Regions from separate parts of the Candidatus Thiodiazotropha sp. LNASS1 genome, predicted to be linked through region 3. Evidence: predicted binding sites of a transcription regulator. Region 3 holds the regulator's gene; each other region holds the start of a gene.

Region 1 (5,368 bases), 3.2 Mb from region 3:
GTCCACTCCATGGAGGTCTGACCGGGATAGAAGAGGGTGATCAGACGTTCCGGAGAACCGCTCCAATCGACACCGAAACCGCGAGTGGCAACGGCAGGTACTGTAGTGTCATCTGTCTGATTCGATTTGACCGCGGCAATTGCCCGGGCAACAGCGGCATCGATCTTTTTCTGTGCAGCCAATGCCTGCGCCTTACGGCGTTCACGCTCTTTCTGGGCCTCCTCCTGGCGGGCTTTTTCCGCCTCGGCCTCAGCCGCTTCGGCACTTGCGAGACCTGCTTTGAACGATTCCGGTATCTCGAATTTATAGGCTTCGACAGGTTTTGCCCACTCCTCCAACTCCTCTTCGCTGATCTCTTTATGGACTGGCTTGTGGGCGATACCTTTATGGCAATCGATACAGGTGTTGCCTTTCTCCATGGCGAAGACGTGTTGGTTGCGGGCACGCGGTTTCTGCTTTTCGGGATTCATCGTGTCCCAATCGTGGCAGTTGCGGCACTCTCTCGAATCCGTCTCCTTCATCGCCTGCCAGACCCGCCGTGCCATGGTCAGCCGATGAGCTTCAAACTTTTCAGGGGTATCCACAGTCCCCATGATTTTGTGCCAGATTTCATTACTGGCCTTTATCTTTCTAACGATTTTGTGCACCCAGGGACGGGGGACATGGCAATCCGGACAGCTCGCGCCCACGCCACTGCGGTTACCGTCGTGTGCCGTTCCCTTGAACTCGGCATAGACATTCTCCTCCATCTCATGGCAGGAGATACAAAATTCCATGGTATTGGTGGCTTCCATCACGGTATTGAAACCGCCCCAGAGCACCACACCGATGATCATGAACAGGACAGCACCACCCAGGGTCGCGCCAAAGGCGACTTTACGTGAAAGCAGGCTTTTGAATAAAGAGTGCTGATGCATCGCTTTCCCCGTTCAGGTCACAATGGTCAGGTGACACACCACTATTGGAGATTGTGTGGTGCAGGTGTTGGTGTATGCCAGGCGGACACGAGGCTAAGCCTCGTGTCCACCCAGTCTTCAGTTACGTGCGTGTAACCTTGCGGTCATCAAGTGACGTGATTGACCCGGTTGTGCACGTTGAACTTACCGGTCGGTGCGAACAGACCTTTAACACGGGCCTTCTCTTCGAGTGTCTTGGCATCGAAGATGATGATCTCACCATTCGGTTCCTTGCTGTCCTTACGATTCCAGACAGAGGTCCAGACCTCAGAACCATCGTTGTTGAACTCGATATGGACAGCGGCATAGCCGGCCTTTTCGGTCAGGCGGATAGTTTTGACGATCTCGCGGGTCTCCTTGGAGATGACCTGTATGGACTGCTGGACTTCGGGCTCGGGATGCTTGGTCTGATCCGCCCAGACATAGTCACTCTTCGGATGGGTGCGGATAAAGACGCCTGGACCGTCGGTTTCAGTCTCATAGCAGACCTTCCATGCCTGATCGGCATGACCTTTCGGATCGTTACCCCAGGCAGTGACCTTGCCGACACCAAGATGCACGGTGCCACCGACAGGACCACACTTCGGATCGACCCAGTTGGCGCCCGGACCGGGATGCGGCAGCTTGTCAACGTCAATCAGCTTGGTGAGCTTCTGGGTTTCGGTGTCTACAACAACCATCTTGTTGGAAGCGTTTGCCGCGATCTGGAAGTAACGGCCTGTTGGATCGTAGAAACCGTCATGCAGGAACTTGGCGGTATCCATCTTGGTGATCTTCAGGTTGTCGATGTCGCTGTAGTCGACCTGCCACATCTGACCCAGCTCCTTCATGGAGACCAGCCAGCTGGGGTGGTTGGGCGTATCGTAGATAGCCGCCACACGGGACTCGTTGACATACTCGCCGTCCACATTCACACCGCGGGCGGAGACCACTTTCAATGGTTCCATGGTCATGGCGTCAGCAATGACGAAGTGGGGTGGCCAGTAGCCCCCGCCAACCACATACTTGCCATCGCCGGATACCGCCACGTCACGAGCGTCATAAGCGATCTGAACTTCGGCAACCTTCATCTTGTCAGGTGTCTGCCACAGATCGATCTTGGTCAGCTTGCCGTCACGGCCCTGGGTGTACCAGAAGCGGCCGGGATTTTTGGCATGCAGGGTGTTGTGATGCTCGGCGGCTTTCAGTACATGTACCGCATAGCCGGTGGGTACGTGAGCGACCACCTCTTTTTTGTCACCGTCGATAACCGCTACCTTACCCACATCGCGTTCGATGACGAGGAAGAAGTTTTCCCAGTTACGTCCATGCATAGGCTTGGTGGGATAATCCTTGGGTTCAACAAAAACCTTGTGACGCTCTTTCATCAATGCCAGGGACATCTCAGGTGGAATGGGTGCTTCCATCTGAATGTAGGTGGCCATCTTCTTGATCTCATCTTTTGTCATGATATCGTCGAAGTTGTTCATGCCGCCTTCAGTACCGAAACTGATGATTTTTTCGAGACGCTCTTGTCCCAGCTTCTGGGTCTCCTTCGGCTCCAGATTCTTACCGGTCGCGCCTTTACGCAGGGTGCCATGGCAACCTGCGCAACGCTGGAAGTAGGTAGTCTTGGATGCTTCGAAGTCTGCTTCGCTGAGAGTTGGCGTGGCTGCTTGGGCGGATAACCCTAAGCCACTGATGGATATGCCGATTGCCATTGATAGTGCACTTGCGTTTAAAATAGAGTGTGCGCCTGGCCGGGAACTTTTGATCATTGGAGAAATCCTCCCTTCTTGTCGATTACGCAAGACAGATTAAGCGCCCGGTCGGGCGTACTCACCTTGACAAATGTCAAATCAAAAAATGTCCATTTCTCCGATAGTCTGATTCACGGTTCTGGAAGTGTGAACTCGAATTGATACGGATCAAGGCTAAAAGGAACCTGAGTGAGATGATCCCGACAGGCGGGGTGTGCCTGCTCAAGAACACCGCTTTTCCGTTAGACAATCCTTTGGGGATATCCATTATGCGTAAGAGCTTAAAGACCTTTGGCCTCTCCCTCTTCATTGTGCTGGCCTTTCTGGTTATCGGTATCGGCTTTCTGTTCGGTATCGACAATCCGGTCCCCTGGATCATGATCGCCGTACTCTTGGCTTTACCGGTTATCCACAAAAAAATGACATCCCGCGATTTCGTCTCCTGGGACGACAACTTGAGCGTAGGGATTCAGGCGATAGATGACGATCATCAAAAGCTCTTGACACTCATCAACAATCTGCAGACGGCGGTGCTCTATCCCACTGGTGAGTCCTTTGAACGCCAGGCGTTGAGTGACCTGGTCGACTACACTAAATACCACTTTGCGCGTGAAGAGAAACTGATGAGTGAAAACGGATATCCGGAATACGAGGACCACAAGAAGCAGCATGAAGAGATGATTGCCAAGGTGTCCCGCTTTTTGGACTCCTATGAAAAGGACCGCGAATCCACTATCGATGAACTGAACAGCTTCCTCAAGAGCTGGTTGATCGACCATATTGCAGGAACCGACCAGAAATACAGTGAGTTTCTTAGAGAGAAGGGTATTCGATAATCAGGTTGAACTTGTGCCCGGTATACTCAATACATATACGGCCGGTTTTTAATCTATGCGGGTCAATTGCCTCTATTGCGGCGAGTCAATCGCAGATGACATCGATCATTGTCCACACTGCGGTGCTCCCTCGCACTATCAAAAAAGAGGTTTTCGCATCGGTGGCAGGGAGAAGTTTCTTATATTCTTTGTGGTGCTGTCCGCTGCGACCTTGATTATTGCCTTGTTGTTGCCGAGGTAGCGGAGACATCAAGCCAACCAAAAAGATAGGGTGGAGGCCCGGTTGAACAAAACAGGATTAGATCCCGCTAAAGTCACACCCTCCGATCTCACCGCAGCCATTAAGTCAGGTTGGGGCATATTTCGCGCTGCGCCATTGCCAAGCGCGGCCTATGCGTCGGTCGCGGCGCTGATAGGTCTATTACTTCTCTATGCTGTCGGTGAACTCGGTATCTCCCCCATGTCGCTGCCGTTTGCCGGTGGTTTCATGTTGATAGCGCCGGCGATGCTGGGTGGTTTTTTTCAACTGGCCTCGAGGATACAGGCACATCAGGAAGTGTCGCTAGCCACGCCTTTTTCAGCATTTCTGCATACACCCTTGCAAACCTGGATGGTTGCACTTTTCTGCGCCTTCATCTTTTTGATCTGGATAACTGATGCGGGCGTACTCTACAGCTTTATCATCGGCGGTACCGATCTCCCCTATCAACTGCCATGGTTTCTGCAAGTGGATGAATCAATCACCAGTTTCTGGTTCTGGGGTGCATTGATGGGGTCTGTACTCGCATTCATCATCTTCTGTATCTCTGCATTCTCCGTTCCCTTGCTTTTCGAAGGCAGGGTGGGGTTGGTGCAGGCGGTTCACGCCAGTGTGCGCGCCGTCTTCAGAAACTTCGTCACCACTATGCTGTGGGCGGTATTACTCAGTCTCTCGATCCTGATTGCCATCATGCTGCTGCCCTTGTTGCTGTTGGTTCTGCCGGTTATGGCGTACGCCAGCTTCGCCCTCTATCGTCTTGTTTTTCCTCAAACAAGTTGAGTTAACGATCAACCCATTATTTACTGCATGCGGCTTTGTTCAGGCGCCCCATTTGACACATGTCAAGGTAGGGAAGGGTGTCTGTTTTCTAATAGCGGGGACTCAATCAAGACAGGCCTGGGAGGAGAGTGATGGCACAAGCGTTCACGAAGGAGATGTCACGGAACATCTTTTACGGGGGTACGGCGTTTTTCTTTCTGTTGTTTTTGGCGTTGACCTTTGACACCCATCTGGCGCTGCCGGACCGGGACAATCGCGAGGCATTGGACCCGACCACGGAGCGGGGGCAGATGATTGCCCTGGGGAAGAAGGTATGGGAGGAGAACGACTGCATCGGCTGTCACACGCTGCTGGGCGAGGGGGCCTATTTTGCGCCGGAGCTGGGCAATGTTTACCAGCGTTACGGTAACAGCAAGGAGGCGATCATGGCGTTCATCAAGGGACGTCCGGTGGAGGGGATACCGGGTCGTCGCAGCATGCCGCAGTTCAACCTGAGCGATGAGGAACTGAAGGCGGTGGCGGAGTTTCTGCAGTACAGCTCTGAGATCGACACGGCGGACTGGCCGCCGAACATTCAGGGTTAGTGGTGCTGACAGAGTAGAGACAAGCTGAGGAGAAGACGATGACGTTCAAATATCAATCCCAGGCGGTGGCGATGCCATATTTTATCGCGGCCATTGGCCTGTTTGTGGCGCAGATCCTGTTTGGTCTGATTATCGGGCTGCAGTATGTATGGGGTGATTTTCTGTTTCCGGAGATTCCGTTCAACGTGGCGCGGATGGTGCACACCAATGCCTT
Region 2 (5,368 bases), 3.2 Mb from region 3:
GACGCTGACCTTCTGGGTGTTTCTGGTGGCGGCGGCGCTGACGGTGGCGGGTTATCTGCTGGTGCCCTATGCGACGCTGGCGGAGATCACCGGTAACGATCTGTTGCCGACCATGGGGCGTGAGTTTCTGGAGCAGCCGACGATCACCAAGCTGGGGATCGTGGTGGTGGCGCTGGCGTTTCTGTTCAACATCGGCATGACGGTTCTGAAGGGCCGCAAGACGGTGGTGAGTCTGGTGCTGCTGATGGGCCTGGTGGGTCTGGCGGTATTCTTTCTGTTCTCGTTTTTCAACCCGGTCAACCTGGTGCATGACAAGTTCTGGTGGTGGTGGACGGTACACCTGTGGGTGGAAGGCGTGTGGGAGCTGATTCTCGGTGCGATTCTGGCCTTTGTGCTGATCAAGGTGACCGGTGTGGACCGTGAGATCATCGAGAAGTGGCTCTACATCATCATTGCGATGACCCTGATCACCGGTATTGTGGGGACGGGGCATCACTACTACTGGATCGGCACGCCGGAGTACTGGCAGTGGTGGGGCTCGGTCTTTTCCGCGCTGGAGCCGATCCCGTTCTTCATGATGACGGTGTTTGCCTTCAACATGGTGAACCGGCGGCGGCGCAACCATCCCAACAAGGCGGCGACCCTGTGGGCGCTGGGCACGGCGGTGATGGCGTTTCTGGGCGCGGGCGTGTGGGGCTTTCTGCACACCCTGGCGCCGGTGAACTACTACACCCACGGCACCCAGATCACGGCGGCGCACGGTCACATGGCGTTCTACGGGGCGTATGTGATGATCAACCTGGCGATCATCAGCTACGCGGTGCCGATTCTGCGGGGCCGCGAGGCCAACAGCGAGCAGGCGCAGGTGGTGGAGATGTGGGCGTTCTGGCTGATGACGGTGTCGATCGTCTTCATCACGCTGTTTCTGACCGGTGCGGGGATCCTGCAGGTCTATCTGCAGCGTTTCAGCGACACGCCGCTGTCGTTCCTGGTGGTGCAGGACAAGATCGCGCTGTTCTACTGGCTGCGTTTCTTTGCCGGTGTGGTGTTCCTGGGCGGTCTGGTGGTCTACATCTGGAGCTTCTTCATTCCAGGTGAGAAGACGGCGGCGGAGATGCCGGCGATGGAGCCCCAGGGTGAGGCGCGCGGCGCCGCGGAGGCTGCGGCCGGCTAGATAAACACGACTAACCGATAGCAACCCCCTGGCCGGACGGTGAGATGGCATCAACCCGTTCGGCTTTTTTTATGGGCAGGCTTTGAAGAAAAGAGAAGAAAAGGAAAGGCCGCTAATGGACGCCAGTCACCGCGAATGCACGCAAATAGTTTCATTGCGATCACTTGCTCATGGAAATAATGTTTGCGTTTATTAGCGGTGATTCGATTCCATTGGCGGCCCTATCTTCTAGCGGCAATAGGAACAGCTAATCATCCCACGATCCGAGATCGTGGCGCGAGAAGGAACCAGACTGAGGGCAGACCAGAGTTTATGCAAGACAACCGTGGTTTGTCCCTCTTTATTTCCCGGATGGGAAAATTTGCGGGTTTCAGGCTTGGGTTTTCTTTTGAAAGAAAAGTCGTGCCTGACCTATGGCCACACCGAGGATGGTGGCGATGCTCAAAGCCGTGACAGCAAAAATAAATACCGCTGATGCCATGATCAAGATGGGTGCTACATTCATGATGATCTCCAACTAGCAATCTGAAATTGAAAACATCTACAATCTCAAGGTGAATATTAGCATCTTATGGAATAATTGAAAACCGTATTAGTAATTAATTGTTAATTGATCAAGATCAACACAAGCCTGCCTTAATTCTCTTGACTTGGTGAATGTCGCAGAATCGATGTTGACCTGTATGAATACTGGACGAGATACTCCAAGGTGCTCGGATAGTAGGTCCGTTTGGCACTGTAGTCCCGCTTTTTGGCTCCGTTTGATCTTTTCAACCTATAAGCCTCGTTCTAGCGGTTGTGCTCTTGACGCACGAGGAAATAATAATGTTGAACATGGCATTCCGATCGCCAGTCTGGATTTTCGTTTTTCTTTTAACCCTCTGTTTCTTCACTCCCGTTCAGAGTGCCGAGGGTAATCTGACCATCTTGGGTGAAACGCCACCACCGGGTTTCGACCCAGTCTCGGGGAAGCGCATCATCCCCAACGAACGCTGCCTGAAGTGTCATGGCGACGCGCATGAGAAGACCGATATCCGGGAAGACGGCACCATCGTCGATATCTACGCGGACCCGCAAAAGATCGAGAATAGCGTGCACGGTGAACAGTCCTGTACCAACTGTCACGCCACCATCGAGCGAGTACCGCATCGCGAGTCACCGGAGGTGGTCGTCGGCTGTGTGGAGTGCCACCGGGAGACCTGGAACAAGCATAGGAACGATCCCGACGAGAAGTACGAGCGCCTCGGCGTAGTGGTAGAAACCATCGATGCCTTCTACGACTCGGTACATGCCCTGCCCAACAAGCACGACCAGTCGGAGACCAACGCCACCTGCTACGACTGCCACGATGCCCATAACATCGGAACCCTGGGCAGCCACCAGCGCGCCGAGCACCGCCTGAAGAACCCGGAGGTGTGTGGTGAGTGTCACAAAAAGGAACTCAACGACTACCGGGAGTCCGACCACGGCAAGGCGGTGCTGGAAGAGGGCGACAGCGAATCCGCCGTCTGCTCAGACTGCCACACTACCCATACCATCAGCTCACCCGACACCGATCAGGCCAAGCTGGCGATCACCAAGAATTGCGGAGACTGCCACAAGGAGGCGCAGCGTACCTACTTCGACTCTTATCACGGCCAGGTGCATCGACTTGGTTATACCAATACCGCCAAGTGTCACGACTGTCACGGCAGCCACAAGATCAAGGGCGAAAATGATCCGACATCGGAGATCCACGCCAACAATCGTCTGGAAAACTGCAGGGTCTGCCACGAAGATGCCAATGAAAACTTCCTGACCTTCTGGCCGCACGGTGATGCGGACGACAGAGAGAGATATCCGGGTCTGTGGTTCTTCAAGATCTTCATGCAGACGCTGATCTTCTCGGTCATGGCCTTTTTCTGGGTCCATGTGGTGCTGTGGCTCTACCGCGAGGTGATGGACCGTATCCAGGGTAAGGGTTTCAACGAGGATCTGGATAATCCCGATGTGATCTATTTCCGCCGTTTCCCGACCGTTTGGCTCTGGATCCACGCGCTGTTCGCCATCTCCACCATGACCCTGATTCTGACCGGAACCACCCTGCTGTTTTCACATACCGGTTGGGCCAAGGCGGTGGTGGTTTTCCTCGGCGGAACGGAGATGGAGGGCATTATCCATCGTACCGCGGCCGTAATCTGGCTGGGTATTTTCCTGGCCCACCTGACCATAGCCGTCAGCAACATCTGGAGCAAGCGCGATAGCTTCAAGTGGTTCGGCAGCACCTCTATGCTGCCCAACTGGAAGGATTGGGATGACCTGAAAGGCATGTTCAAGTGGTTCATCGGCCAGGGTCCGCGTCCCGAGTTCACTCACTGGACCTATTGGCAGAAGTTCGACTACTGGGCACCTTTCTGGGGTGCGGCGATAATCGGTTCATCCGGTATCATGCTGTTCGCGCCGGAGACGACCGCCATCATCCTGCCGGGCTGGATGTTCAATATCGCCACCCTGGTACATGCCGAGGAAGCGCTGCTGGCGGCCATCTTCCTCAACTCCGTGCACTTCTTCAACGTGCACTTCAGGCCTGAGCGTTTCCCGATGAGCACGACCATCTTCACCGGTAAGATCCCCATCGAGGAGTTCAAGCACGATCACCGTCTCGAATACGAGCGGTTGCTTGAGAGCGGGGAACTGGACAGGCATCTGGTCAGACGTCCCTCGCGCCGTTCAGATCTGGCGGCCTCCTTCATCACCACTGTGCTGATCATGACCGGTCTGGCCCTGCTGACCCTGGTGCTGATCGGCCTGATGACCAAACCAAGCTGATGGGGGCGGATAACATGTTGAGAAACGATACGATGAGCAAGAAAGTTCGCAATCTACTCCTGGTTTTACTGGTGTTGCTTCCGACGGTTGCCCTGTCGGGGCCATCGGGCCAGGCGCTGGCCTTCACCTGCGCCGGCTGCCATGGTACCGATGGATCCAGCGTCGGCCCCTCCAGTCCCTCCATCGCAGCGATGGATCCGGATGTTTTCATCGATGCCATGCAGGCCTACAAGCGTGACCAGCGCAATTCCACCATCATGAACCGGATTGCCAAGGGCTACAGCGACGAGCAGATCAAGGCCATGGCCTGGTTCTTCGCCAAGCAGGAACTGCGTCTTTACACCCAGAAGACAGATCAGCAACTGGTAAGTCTCGGTGAAAAGCTGCACACCAGCCATTGCGAGAAGTGCCATGAAGAGGGTGGTCGTCCGGGCGACTCCGGTACCCTTGCCGGTCAGTGGATGCCCTATCTCGACTACAGCATGCAGGATTTCATCGACGGCAGGCGCCCCTACCCGAGAAAGATGAAACGAAAGGTGGATGCCGCTATTGAGGAGCAGGGCGAACAGGCCATGCCCGCACTGATCCACTACTACGGCAGTCAGCACTGATCGCGGAGAAGGAACAATAACCATGAATAAAATCAATCGCAGAGATTTCATCCGCTTGGGTGGAGGCCTGACCCTGGCGGGTACCTCGCTTATGCTTCCAACCCTTGCCCTGGGAGCCGCTCCCAGGGTGGTGGTAGTGGGTGGTGGCGTAGGGGGCTGCACTGCCGCCAAGTACCTGCGCAAGCTGAATCCAAACCTGAAGGTCACCCTGATCGAAGCCAAAAAGCAGTACACATCCTGTTTCATGAGCAACGAGGTATTGAGCGGCGACCGCACCCTGGATTCCATCACCTTCGACTACGAAGGACTCAAACGGCATGGTGTGGAGATCGTCATCGACAGGGTCACGGCCATCGAACCGGCAAATAAGCAGGTCGCCACCGTCGACAGCGGTACATTCGAATATGATGCATGCGTGGTCTCCCCCGGCGTGGATTTCAAGTGGGACGCCATCGAGGGCTACGATGCAGCGGTCTCCGAGACCATTCCCCACGCCTGGTATGCCGGTCCTCAGACACTCACCCTGAGGCGGCAGATCGAGTCTATGCCGGAAGGGGGCAGGGTGATCATCGTTGCGCCGCCGAATCCCTACAAGTGCCCGCCCGGGCCCTATGAGCGGGCCGCGCAGATAGCCATGTACTGCAAGCACCATAAACCGAGGGCGAAGATTCTCATCCTCGATCCCAAAGACGCCTTCTCCAAGCAGGGGCTGTTCAGGCAGGGCTGGTCGAAGCTCTATGGCTTCGGTACCGATAACGCCATGATCGAATGGGTC
Region 3 (5,368 bases):
CTTGAACTCGGTGCTGTGCGCTCCCTCCAATCCGGCGACATGACGTGCGAACTCAATCACCGCCACCTGCATACCGAGACAGATTCCCAGATAGGGGATTCTGTTTTCGCGGGCATACTGGACTGCGGTGACTTTGCCCTCAACCCCGCGGTTACCGAAGCCTCCAGGTACCAGGATGGCATCCATTCCCTCCAGACTCTCGGTTCCGCTCCGCTCGATCTGCTCTGAATCCACATAGTGTATGACAACCCGATTTCCGGTATGGACGCCTGCATGTACCAAGGCTTCAGAGAGCGATTTATAAGCCTCTGTAAGATGAACATATTTTCCTACCATGGCGATCTTGACCTCTTCAGCCAGGCTGTCGAGGCCTTCCAGAAACGCCTCCCATTCAGCGAGGTCCGCTGGCGGCAGATCCAGGTTGAATCGCTGGTTGACCAGTTCGTCCATCTCCTGGGCGTGCAACAGCACGGGAATGCGGTAGATCGAGTCAGCATCTACCGCCGAAATGACCGCTTTTTCGGGTACGTTGGTGAAGAGCGCGATCTTTTTGCGCTCGTTTTCAGGCAACGGCTGCTCGGAACGGCATACCAGAATGTCGGGTTGAATACCGATGGAGCGCAGCTCTTTCACCGAATGTTGTGTCGGCTTGGTCTTTATTTCACCAGAGGCCTTGATATAGGGCACCAGCGTCAGGTGCATGAACATCACCCGCTGCGGTCCCAACTCGACCCCCATCTGGCGGATCGCTTCCAGAAAGGGCAGCGACTCGATGTCACCCACCGTTCCGCCGATCTCCACCAGACAGATATCATTGTCGTCGGCACCCAATAACACGCTCTCTTTGATCTGATTGGTGATATGTGGGATTACCTGTACTGTACCGCCCAGATACTCGCCCTTGCGCTCCTTACGAATCACACTGTCATAGATCTGGCCGGTCGTGAAATTATTGTTTCGCCCCATGGTGCTGCGAATGAAGCGCTCATAGTGTCCCAGATCAAGGTCTGTCTCCGCCCCATCATCGGTAACGAAGACCTCACCGTGCTGGAATGGACTCATGGTTCCCGGATCAACATTGATATAGGGATCGAGCTTGATCATCGTGATATCGAGCCCGCGGGCCTCAAGCAGTGCAGCCAGAGATGCGGATGCGATTCCTTTGCCCAGGGAGGAGACAACACCGCCCGTGATGAATATAAATCTAGTCATGAAACTTCTAGTTAACGTGCTGGATAAGGGGAACGGACGGAAGGGAACAGTAACAGATCAGACCGCCTCTCTCAATCGTATAAATGTGGGACTAATGGGATATCTCTCATGCGACTGCTCAAGAATATCATTTAATTCTATCTCCCCAGGGTCTATAATCGATTGGCGATTTCCGCAAATTACAACCACAGAGACCAGTTGGCAGTTACTCGGCGAGACCCAACCACATTAAAACAGGCTCGGGATCAGCCTCTATACACCCACAACACGTAACGACCAACTAATTGTTTTTCAATAGAAAAAGCAGTAATAAAAATCAATCTTTAAAGAGGAAGAAAGCATGATGAAATTTGCTAAGGTCATGAGCGTCGCTGCTCTCGTAGCTGTCTCCACAACCGCATCTGCATGGTGGGGTGGTGGTCCAGGCTGGGGTAACCGTGGCTGGAATAACGATGGCTGGGGCGACGGCTGGGGCGATGGCTCCGGCGATTTCAGCTTTGGCATGAGTGGCAGCGGCCGTGGTTCCGGTTATGGTCGCGGCAACAACTACTACCGTGATTACTATGGCTACGGCCCATACGGCTACGGCGCACCTTACGGCTACGGTGCACCTTACGGCGGCTATGGCGCACCTTACGGCGCACCATACGGCTATCCGCCTGCTGCGCCTGCTGCGCCTGCGGCACCTGCTGCACCCGCTAAGTAAGCGGCCAGCTTATAGCGCATAAAAAAGTCGGCCTAATGGCCGGCTTTTTTTATGCAATATGATCTAAGATAATTAAATGTTTAAAATTACTTGATCCGGATCAAGAACTTCTGGAAAAATAGAAGTGAGAAGAAGCATCTGACAAGAATGCACCCTTAGCTGGAGCGGTTCCTTGACTAGCAGAAAAGTTGTCTCATTTGAAAATATCAAGGTCGCCTGCAAAAACTGCAGTCTTTCGACCCTATGCCTACCAATGGGACTGACCCCAGAAGACATTGAACGTCTCGACTCCATTATCAAGCGTGGACGTCCCTATCACCGAGGCGATCATCTCTACCGTGGTGGCGACAAGTTCCACAGCCTCCGGGTCATCACCAGTGGCTCAGTCAAAACCTATTCACCCAATGAAGATGGTGGTGAACAGGTCTTGGGATTCCACCTCCCCGGGGAACTGATAGGATTGGATGCCATCCAGGACAACAATCATAACTGCTCCGCAATCGCGCTCGAAACCACTGCGGTCTGTGAGATCCCCTTCTCTCAACTGGAATCTTTAAGTTCCATCATGCCCAGCCTGCAACACCAGATGTATCGCCTGCTCAGTCGCGAGATCGGCCAGGAGACGGAGATGCTCACTCTACTGGGCAAAAAGAGCGCCGAGGAACGGCTCGCCACCTTTCTACTCAGCTTTTCCGAACGTTTCAAACAGCGCGGATTCTCAGCCAGTGATTTCTTTCTCAGCATGTCGCGTCACGAAATCGGTAACTACCTGGGGCTCGCGGTAGAGACTGTCAGCCGCTTGTTCACCCGCTTCCAGGACGAGCAGCTGCTGCATGTCGAGAGAAAGCACGTTCAATTGCTGGATATTCCCCGGCTTTACGAAATCGTTCAGGGTACGGACAGGACAAAATCGAGTCAGTCGCGAGTCTAGGGCCTGTAAGCACAATAGGCCCTGCCAGGACTTTATTTTCATCCGGCAAGGAAAATGGGCGAATGATAACGCCGCAGGGCGGAGTAAAAGCTCGAGCGAGCCCTTCGGATTGCGCCTGATGCGCCCATTGGATGAGTGTTTGCAGGCCCTAGTGTTTCTTTAACCAGATACAGGCCTCACCCATGGCTTTCAGTTGCTGCTCATGGGCCGCGAGTTCCTGCTGGTCAGCGTGAACCACCTTCAGTTTTGGCCTGTTCGAAGGCAGACGTTGAATGCTATCGACAGAATTATCACCAAACTCATCGTTGGCTACTCCGTCCAAAATCAGCGAAGCCTGCCCCCCGGTCATCATCAGGTAGACATCAGCCAGAATCTCGGCATCCAGAAGCGCTCCATGCAATTCCCTGTGTGAATTATCGATATCGTATCGCTTACAGAGCGCATCGAGGCTGTTTCTTTGACCCGGGTGCATCTTTTTCGCCATCACCAGGGTGTCAGTAACCGCGCACAAACTATCGATTCGCGCAGCACTCTCCATGAGGTGAAATTCATGGTCGAGAAAACCGACATCGAATGGAGCGTTATGAATGATCAGCTCCGCTCCTCTCACGTAGTCGATGAAATCCTGAGCAACATCCCCGAATTTCGGTTTGTCTTCAAGAAATTCGTTGGTGATGCCATGCACCTCTACGGCAGCGGCATCGATCTCCCGTTCAGGTTGCAGATATTGGTGGAAATTATTACCGGTCAATCGACGATCAACCATCTCCACACAGCCGATTTCGATGATTCTGTGTCCATGCTCCGGTTCCAATCCTGTGGTTTCCGTATCCAGTACGATCTGTCGCATCAGTTCACTAGGGCCTGTTGACACTAATCCGATCGGCTCTGCTGGGACTATTTTTTTGCCCAGCAAGGCAGAATGAGTGATGTGTAGTTATTCTACATGAGCGAATGATAACGCCGCTGGGCGGAAAAATAGCCCCAGCCCTGCGGGTTACGCCTGAAAAAGCGCCACTCGGCGTTGCTCGTTGTTCATTTGGAAACACCAAACTTCTCTCCTCGCGCCTTGATTGGCGCTTTTTCAGACGCAACAGAGCCGACCGGATTAGTGTCGACAGGCCCTAGGACCTGTCGACCAGCCCTAACTCCTCGATACCGCGGTTAGCCAATTCATCCGCCAGTTCATTCTCGGTATGGCCGGAGTGACCTTTGACCCAGGCCCACTCCACCTGATGATTGTTGACCTCTGTATCCAACATTTGCCACAGGTCGGCATTCTTGACCGGTCTTTTCGCTGCCGTTCTCCAGCCATTCCGTTTCCAATTGTAAATCCACTGGGTGATTCCGTTTTTCACGTATTGGGAATCCGTGGTCACTTTCACCCGACTCCTTTTCGTCAGGCTCTGCAGGCCACGGATAACCGCCATCAGTTCCATACGGTTGTTGGTGGTCTCATGTTCGCCACCGAAAAGCTGTTTTTCATGTCGACCGTAGCGTAAGACCACCCCCCAACCACCGGGACCGGGATTCCCACGACAGGCGCCATCGCTATATAGTTCTACAACTTGAGTCATTCAATTTTTCTCATCGTCGGTTCTGCGGCAGTCGGCAAGACCCGCTTTTTCACCCGCCATTTCGACCGTAGCGGAGTCATCGTGATCTCCCGCTTGACCGCGAGTATGACATAGACACCACCAAACAGTGGATAGATCCTTTTACCCAATCGTTCCATAAAGGCCAGTCTCTGCATGATGGGTGAGTTGGAGACCGGGGGACGGAAGTGAAGATAAACCACCTCTTCCAATTCAAAGCCGAGCAATGAGAACCAATCCTGGATCCGCTTTCCGCTGAAGAAGTGACCACACCAGGGGATCGTGGCAGACCTGAGACGCAGCAGACGCCACAATCCCCACTGACTCCAGGGATTGAAACCACAGAGCAATACCTTGCCCTCGGGGATCAATACCCGTTCAACCTCACGCAACACCTGATGGGGATCGGCCGTAAAATCGAGGGTATGGGGCAATACCATCCCATCTACACTGTCACTGGCTAGAGGCAGGTGATGGCTGTCGGCTTGCAGATCGATGCCTGTACAATCATCTCCGCTGCCCATGACCACCCGGTTCCGCGCAGGGCTCATCCTCAGAAAATCCTGATTCCTGCAGGGAAGCCCGAGCTGAACCACATGATAGCCGAACAGCGTGGCAATCCTGGGATCCAGGCATTCCGCCTCCTGCTCGGCCAACAGCTTGCCCAAGTCACTCTCGAACCATGTTTGTAGCTGTTTCTGCCTACAAGATCCCAAATTCAACAGCTTATTTTCTCTCATATATCAAGGTATCGACTTTACCACCGACATAACTGTCAGGTAATCTGTGTAGTTCAGTACGCCTCTTACGAGGTCTCAGGTTATCAGGCGGTATACCCGAGGACAGAACCACGGGATACCACACAATTTGGAGTACCGGCCATGGAAATGATACGCGGCTCTGATACTATTTTCCTCCGATATA
Region 4 (5,368 bases), 3.2 Mb from region 3:
AAATGGTTACGCTAAAACCGCTCAACCTCTCGCTGATATCCATCAGCACTATTTCCAGTCATGGTCAGTCCTCTGTGGGCTATCTCAATGCTACGAACATCCGTACCCATAACATTATAAATATCCACCGAGATAGGACAGACTCTTCCTATCTTCATTAACAAAGTGTCTGTCTACTTAGCTATTAACTGTAAAAAATGAAGAAGTACGTTTTTAGAGTAGGTGTTCAAGTCGAGCCAATGGAGGGAACCCAGTTGCCGGAAGACTGTGCTGGTGCCTATGTGAATGTTTATTTGGGTGCGGATGAAATAAGGGAAGCGATCGAACGAGTCGAGATAGAACTGCTCAATGATTGTTATATGCCTGTACTTACTTACGAAGCATATCAGCTGGATCTAGAAGAAAGAGATTATGATACAGATGAAGAAGGATATCCTGGAAATGCAGATCTAATTCACCTTCAGGAGAATGGTGGTATTTGGTATGGCCCTTTTAATCTATATCCGCCAGAAGATATTCAGCTCCAGTGAGTATTTCTGTTAAAAGTTTATAAGGAGACGTGGGGGTCTCGTTATAAAACTGTTAGAAGCAATAATGAAGATTGCAGGATTTCAATGGAAGAAAAATTCAGTCAATAGGAGTGACTAAAATATGAGGATTTTATTTACGTTTTTATTGTTTATTTCTTATCAGGTAAATGCAGGGAAAGACCAAGCTATTGCTCTTATGAATGCAGGCAAATACAAAGAAGCAGTCATAGAGTTAGAATCACTCGCCTCGGGTGGAGATGATGTCGCAATGGTAACGATAGGCAATTTGTACTATGAAGGCAAGACTGGAAGAGTAAAATACAAAGAAGCTTACGAATGGTGGTTTAAAGCATATCAAGCCGGCAATGTTGATGCGTTATCAAATATTGGAGTTCTCTATCGTGACGGTAAAGGTGTAAAAGAAAATCTGGAGATTGCATACGACATATTTGTTATTATTCATATGAAAGGTCTGGGCAATCAGAGTACGCAAATTCGCAATGGTGGCAACCTGGATAAAACCATTGCTAAATTGAGTCAAGATAGAATTAAAGACGCACTATGCTATTCAGAAGAATATGTTTCACGTTATATTGAAACAAAAGGTAGTCAAACTAAGCCAACAAAACAAGAAGAAGTAAAATTGAAAGATAAGAACTGGTGGCTTCCTGGAGAACTCCCCATATATGAGTGCACATCAGGAAGTTCCTATAATAAAATCAAGCCGAAAACCAACCTGCACCAGCTGTCGACTATGCGTGCTGTTTACCGCTGATAGATCACTAGATGGCAAAAGGAGTCAAAAGGAGAAATGAAAGGGATTGGAATGGGTGCATTCGGTGCGTTTAGGCGCCGGCAGAAACCCACAAAAAAATGTAACCGATGTGGATTGCGATACACCATAGACAATGAAGAGTGTCCACACTGCAGTGGCTTATCGGATGGTGAAGTTAAAAATCTGAAACAGCGTTTTATATTAGAGCAAATAGCTAACAGTCGTCTTGGTACAAAAATGCTTTTGGCTGCGATTGTGTTACTCATGTTCCTTATCTTATTTATGGCAATATAAAAAACGGGTTCACGAACATAGTTGGACATAACAGCCAAAGGTTCATAACCATTTTTAAGGACAATAAAACAATAATCGGGTACCCTGAAATCATACTAGCAGTGTTTAATAATGAAAAAGGCGATTGTAAAAAGGAAACAAGCTTACCAAATCGAGATGAAGTGGCTCGAATTGTTCGCGTCGACAGTTAAGAAAAGCACGGGAAAGTATACCGTTGGCCACTTCAAGTGGGAAAACTTTTTGACCGGTTTACAAACAGCCGTGATCGGAAATAAGGCCTACGAGTATTATCATGCGCAAGATAGAGAAGATTATTACTTATTCAATGAATCAGTTTCAGAGATATGGGATTGTACTGACGAAACATTCCCGGATACTGCACCTGATTCAGGGGATTGGTATATATTTCCAAAAAGCGGCCGCTGGACTATGGTTTTCTCGCACGAAGATGTGGTGTTGTTTGCAAGGAATGAAGCATAACCTAATCACAAATTCGTCAGTCTCGATTTCGTTTTTTATTGAGTAATCTAATGTCCTTTTGCGTACATTAGCGGTGATTCGCGTCAATTTGCGGCCTTTCTTCACAAAAAACCCTCTATTGCAACATAGTAAGCCGAGCAATGAGATCCGGAAAGAGATAGACAAGCACGATCATGGCGGGGATGACGTAGAAATAGATACGCATGCTGTTGCGCAGCAGCCGGTTGGCGTCTTTGAGCTCCATGAAGTGATCGACGATCATACGGCCCTTGTAGGCAACGGTTAGGGTGATCACCAGGATCATGATCAAACCCTGATCGGGCGATTCGGCAATGGCTGCGCTGAGCAGGGTCAAACCCATCAGGATCAGCCAAATCATATCAACGGATTTTGTCTTGAACACCTGTTACTCCTATCAACGCAAAACATATAACAAGGGAAATATGACGATCCACGCCAGATCGATCATATGCCAGTAGACGGCGACCGCCTCCAGACCGCTGTGGTTATGCTGGGTTATTCCGCCCATCCTGATTCCCATAATAGCCCATAATATGGCACCGCTTCCCCAACCGACGTGCAGCAGGTGGTTGAAAGTGGTGTAGTAATAGACGGTAAAGAAGATATCCGTGTCGGTTGCCAGCCCGTGTTCACTGTTCCAGTGATACTCATAGAATTTGATGATCAGGTAGAGCGCACCCATTGCGACCGCCGACCAAAGCCAGCGTTGACACTGGTCGATCCGGCCGATCCTGATCGATTTAATCGCTTTGATGACGAAATAGCTGCTGGAGAGCAGGACCAGGGTATTCAATACGCCGGCGGTGGTATTCAGACGCAGCGGTCCGTCGGCGAAAAACTCCGGATTATGTACCTTGGCGATGAAATAGACGATGAACATCAGGGCGAACTCGGTCATTTCCGAGAGAATCCCGACCCAGATGGCCATGTTGCCGGGCACATGGTTCTTGACGGGTACTACTGCCTGTACTGGTGGGGCTATGGAATTAGACATGTAATGATTAAGGTCGGAGGCGGAATGCGCGCAGGCCTATCGATGTTGGGAGATGCCATTGTCTGTACACCTGCTGATAGTGCTTTGACAAGGATCAATTTATCGCAATTGCGCTGTAGGTAAATCCATGATTTTATTCAGGGTATTCAGCTTGATATTCATCAAGGTGAAGAATGGGGTCTGCTTTAGCATTGGGTTTGTGAATTTTCCTACAGGAGCAGTAATCCCCCGTGCAGGCCGAAGCAACGATTGAATCCAACCGCTTTCCCCCGGGTGATTTGGCGATATGGGTCTTCATACTGGCGGAGCTTGCTGCATTTGCCGCGTTTTTCGGCGCCTATGCCTTTACCCGCATGAAAAATGTGGATCTGTTCAACCACTATCAGAGCACCCTTGACAGCGATGCGGCGCTGATCAACACGTTTGCCCTGATCACCAGCAGCTATTTCGTGGTCAGGGCTGTGGCATCGATTCGCGAAGATGACAGTCGTGGCTGCGTGCATTGGTTGTTGGCGGCGCTGGCGATGGGGCTACTCTTCCTGATTGTGAAGGGACATGAGTATGTCCACCATATCGAAGCTGGCATCAGGCTGAGCACGAACACATTCTATATGTTCTATCTGTCGCTGACCTTTTTTCATTTCATGCATGTCATCATGGGTATGGTGATTCTTGCGGCAGTCGCGGTGAAGGCCAAAAGGGGTGGCTACAGTAACCGGGAGCATACGGGGGTTGAAACGGGTGCATCCTACTGGCATATGGTCGATCTGGTCTGGCTGATTCTGTTTCCCCTTGTCTATATCATGAGATGATCCACAATGACTAGACGAACCGCTTTTGGCATCCGTGCCTGTACCTGGGTCTGGCTGTTCATGATGGGATTGACGCTGACAACCTATCTGATCGGTCAATTCAGCCTGGGCGGCCTGGGAGTTTCGCTGACAGTTTTGGCTTTTGCCCTGATCAAAGGGCAGATGGTGGGTGACTACTTTATGGGTTTGAAACGGATCCAGGGTTTCTGGCGCTGGCCGGTCAGCCTCTGGCTGTTTCTTCCCGGTGGCTTGATCGGTGTTGCCTTTACCCTGGTCGGATGAGGAGATAGCGATGGAAAAACCTGTAATATTAAATACGCGTGAAAGCGACGAATCGCTTCCCTTCTATAAATCCCAGGCACGGGAAATCGAACTCTTCGAATATGGCTACAGACATCAGCTCCCCTTGCTGATCAAGGGTCCCACCGGATGCGGCAAAACCCGCTTTATCAACTACATGGCGGCCAAGCTCGACAGGCCTGTCTACACGGTTGCCTGTCATGACGACCTGAGCGCCGCCGACCTGGTGGGGCGGCACCTGATCGGCGAGAGTGGCACCTATTGGTCGGACGGGCCATTGACCCGTGCGGTCAGGGAGGGCGCCATCTGCTATCTGGATGAAGTGGTGGAGGCGAGAAAGGATACCACCGTGGTGCTCCATCCCCTGACCGATGACAGGCGCATTCTTCCCCTCGAACGCACCGGAGAGATTCTCAAGGCACCCCCGGAGTTCATGTTGGTTGTGTCATACAATCCCGGCTATCAAAATCTTCTAAAAGGCATGAAACCGAGTACCCGGCAGCGTTTCGTCGCACTCCGATTCGAGTTTCCCGCCCCGGAGCTGGAGCATGAGATTCTGATTGGAGAGACCGGCATCGATGGCGATATGGCCCGCCAACTGGTGCGTCTGGCCAATGCCATGCGGGCACTCAAGGATCACGATCTGGAGGAGGCGGCCTCTACACGACTGCTGGTCTATGCGGCCACCTTGATTCTGGGCGGCTATGAGCCGGTCGAGGCCTGCCGTTCCGCACTGGTCGAGCCACTCACAGACGATATGGAAACAGCGGCAGCCTTGATGGAGGTCGTCTATGCCACAATCGGGCGGTGACAATTATCCACAGGGAGACCCGCCGGGGTCGGCCATGGCTGTCACCGCAGAGTCTCTCTATTTGGCGAATCTGCTGTTGATACCCGGTATTGCATTTGCCATTCTGTTGGTGATCTATTTTAAGCAGGGCAAATCCTTACCGCCGCTTGCGCGATCCCATCTTGAACAGACCTTCTCGGCCTCTCTCTGGGCAGGCGTACTGCTGGTGATTGTCAACATCGTTATCCTTTTGCTTGGAGGTTATGACGGCGCCTATACCTGGATGGTGGTCATCATCTACTTTACGGTGTGCCACTCCACCTTGATTCTCATCGGTATGCTGGGTCTCGCCAAGGCGATGGCGGGAAAATG

What was found. Region 3 encodes FNR, which switches genes on or off when oxygen is low (the NO sensors DNR and NnrR bind a similar motif). Its sites were predicted from a motif close to TTGATNTANATCAA; they were not measured.
Region 1: AB8516_RS02965 (nitrite reductase) is a predicted target of FNR. The motif match lies at 2,854-2,867, and genes of this name have one in related genera.
Region 2: AB8516_RS02995 (cytochrome C) is a predicted target of FNR. The motif match lies at 1,785-1,798, and genes of this name have one in related genera.
Region 4: AB8516_RS03030 (cytochrome c oxidase subunit 3 family protein) is a predicted target of FNR. The motif match lies at 3,246-3,259, and genes of this name have one in related genera.

Annotation. Positions count from the first base shown of each region.
Region 1 is NZ_OZ156465.1:687,414-692,781, forward strand. It holds gene AB8516_RS02960 (NapC/NirT family cytochrome c) at 1-917, opposite strand, end outside; gene AB8516_RS02965 (nitrite reductase) at 1,064-2,656, opposite strand; gene AB8516_RS02970 (bacteriohemerythrin) at 2,965-3,531, shown strand; gene AB8516_RS02975 (DUF2189 domain-containing protein) at 3,815-4,570, shown strand; gene AB8516_RS02980 (cytochrome c) at 4,702-5,154, shown strand; gene AB8516_RS02985 (cbb3-type cytochrome c oxidase subunit I) at 5,193-5,368, shown strand, end outside.
Region 2 is NZ_OZ156465.1:692,872-698,239, forward strand. It holds gene AB8516_RS02985 (cbb3-type cytochrome c oxidase subunit I) at 1-1,174, shown strand, start outside; gene AB8516_RS02990 (hypothetical protein) at 1,545-1,679, opposite strand; gene AB8516_RS02995 (cytochrome C) at 2,000-3,982, shown strand; gene AB8516_RS03000 (cytochrome c) at 4,015-4,593, shown strand; gene AB8516_RS03005 (FCSD flavin-binding domain-containing protein) at 4,616-5,368, shown strand, end outside.
Region 3 is NZ_OZ156465.1:3,926,283-3,931,650, reverse strand. It holds gene AB8516_RS17505 (CTP synthase) at 1-1,212, opposite strand, end outside; gene AB8516_RS17500 (sulfur globule family protein) at 1,553-1,918, shown strand; gene fnr (fumarate/nitrate reduction transcriptional regulator Fnr) at 2,091-2,849, shown strand; gene dnaQ (DNA polymerase III subunit epsilon) at 2,998-3,699, opposite strand; gene rnhA (ribonuclease HI) at 3,974-4,426, opposite strand; gene AB8516_RS17480 (methyltransferase domain-containing protein) at 4,423-5,184, opposite strand.
Region 4 is NZ_OZ156465.1:699,157-704,524, forward strand. It holds gene AB8516_RS03010 (hypothetical protein) at 198-530, shown strand; gene AB8516_RS03015 (tetratricopeptide repeat protein) at 652-1,305, shown strand; gene AB8516_RS03020 (hypothetical protein) at 1,711-2,079, shown strand; gene AB8516_RS03025 (cytochrome C oxidase subunit IV family protein) at 2,195-2,482, opposite strand; gene AB8516_RS03030 (cytochrome c oxidase subunit 3 family protein) at 2,495-3,094, opposite strand; gene AB8516_RS03035 (cytochrome c oxidase subunit 3) at 3,325-3,906, shown strand; gene AB8516_RS03040 (cytochrome C oxidase subunit IV family protein) at 3,913-4,188, shown strand; gene AB8516_RS03045 (CbbQ/NirQ/NorQ/GpvN family protein) at 4,199-5,017, shown strand; gene AB8516_RS03050 (hypothetical protein) at 4,998-5,368, shown strand, end outside.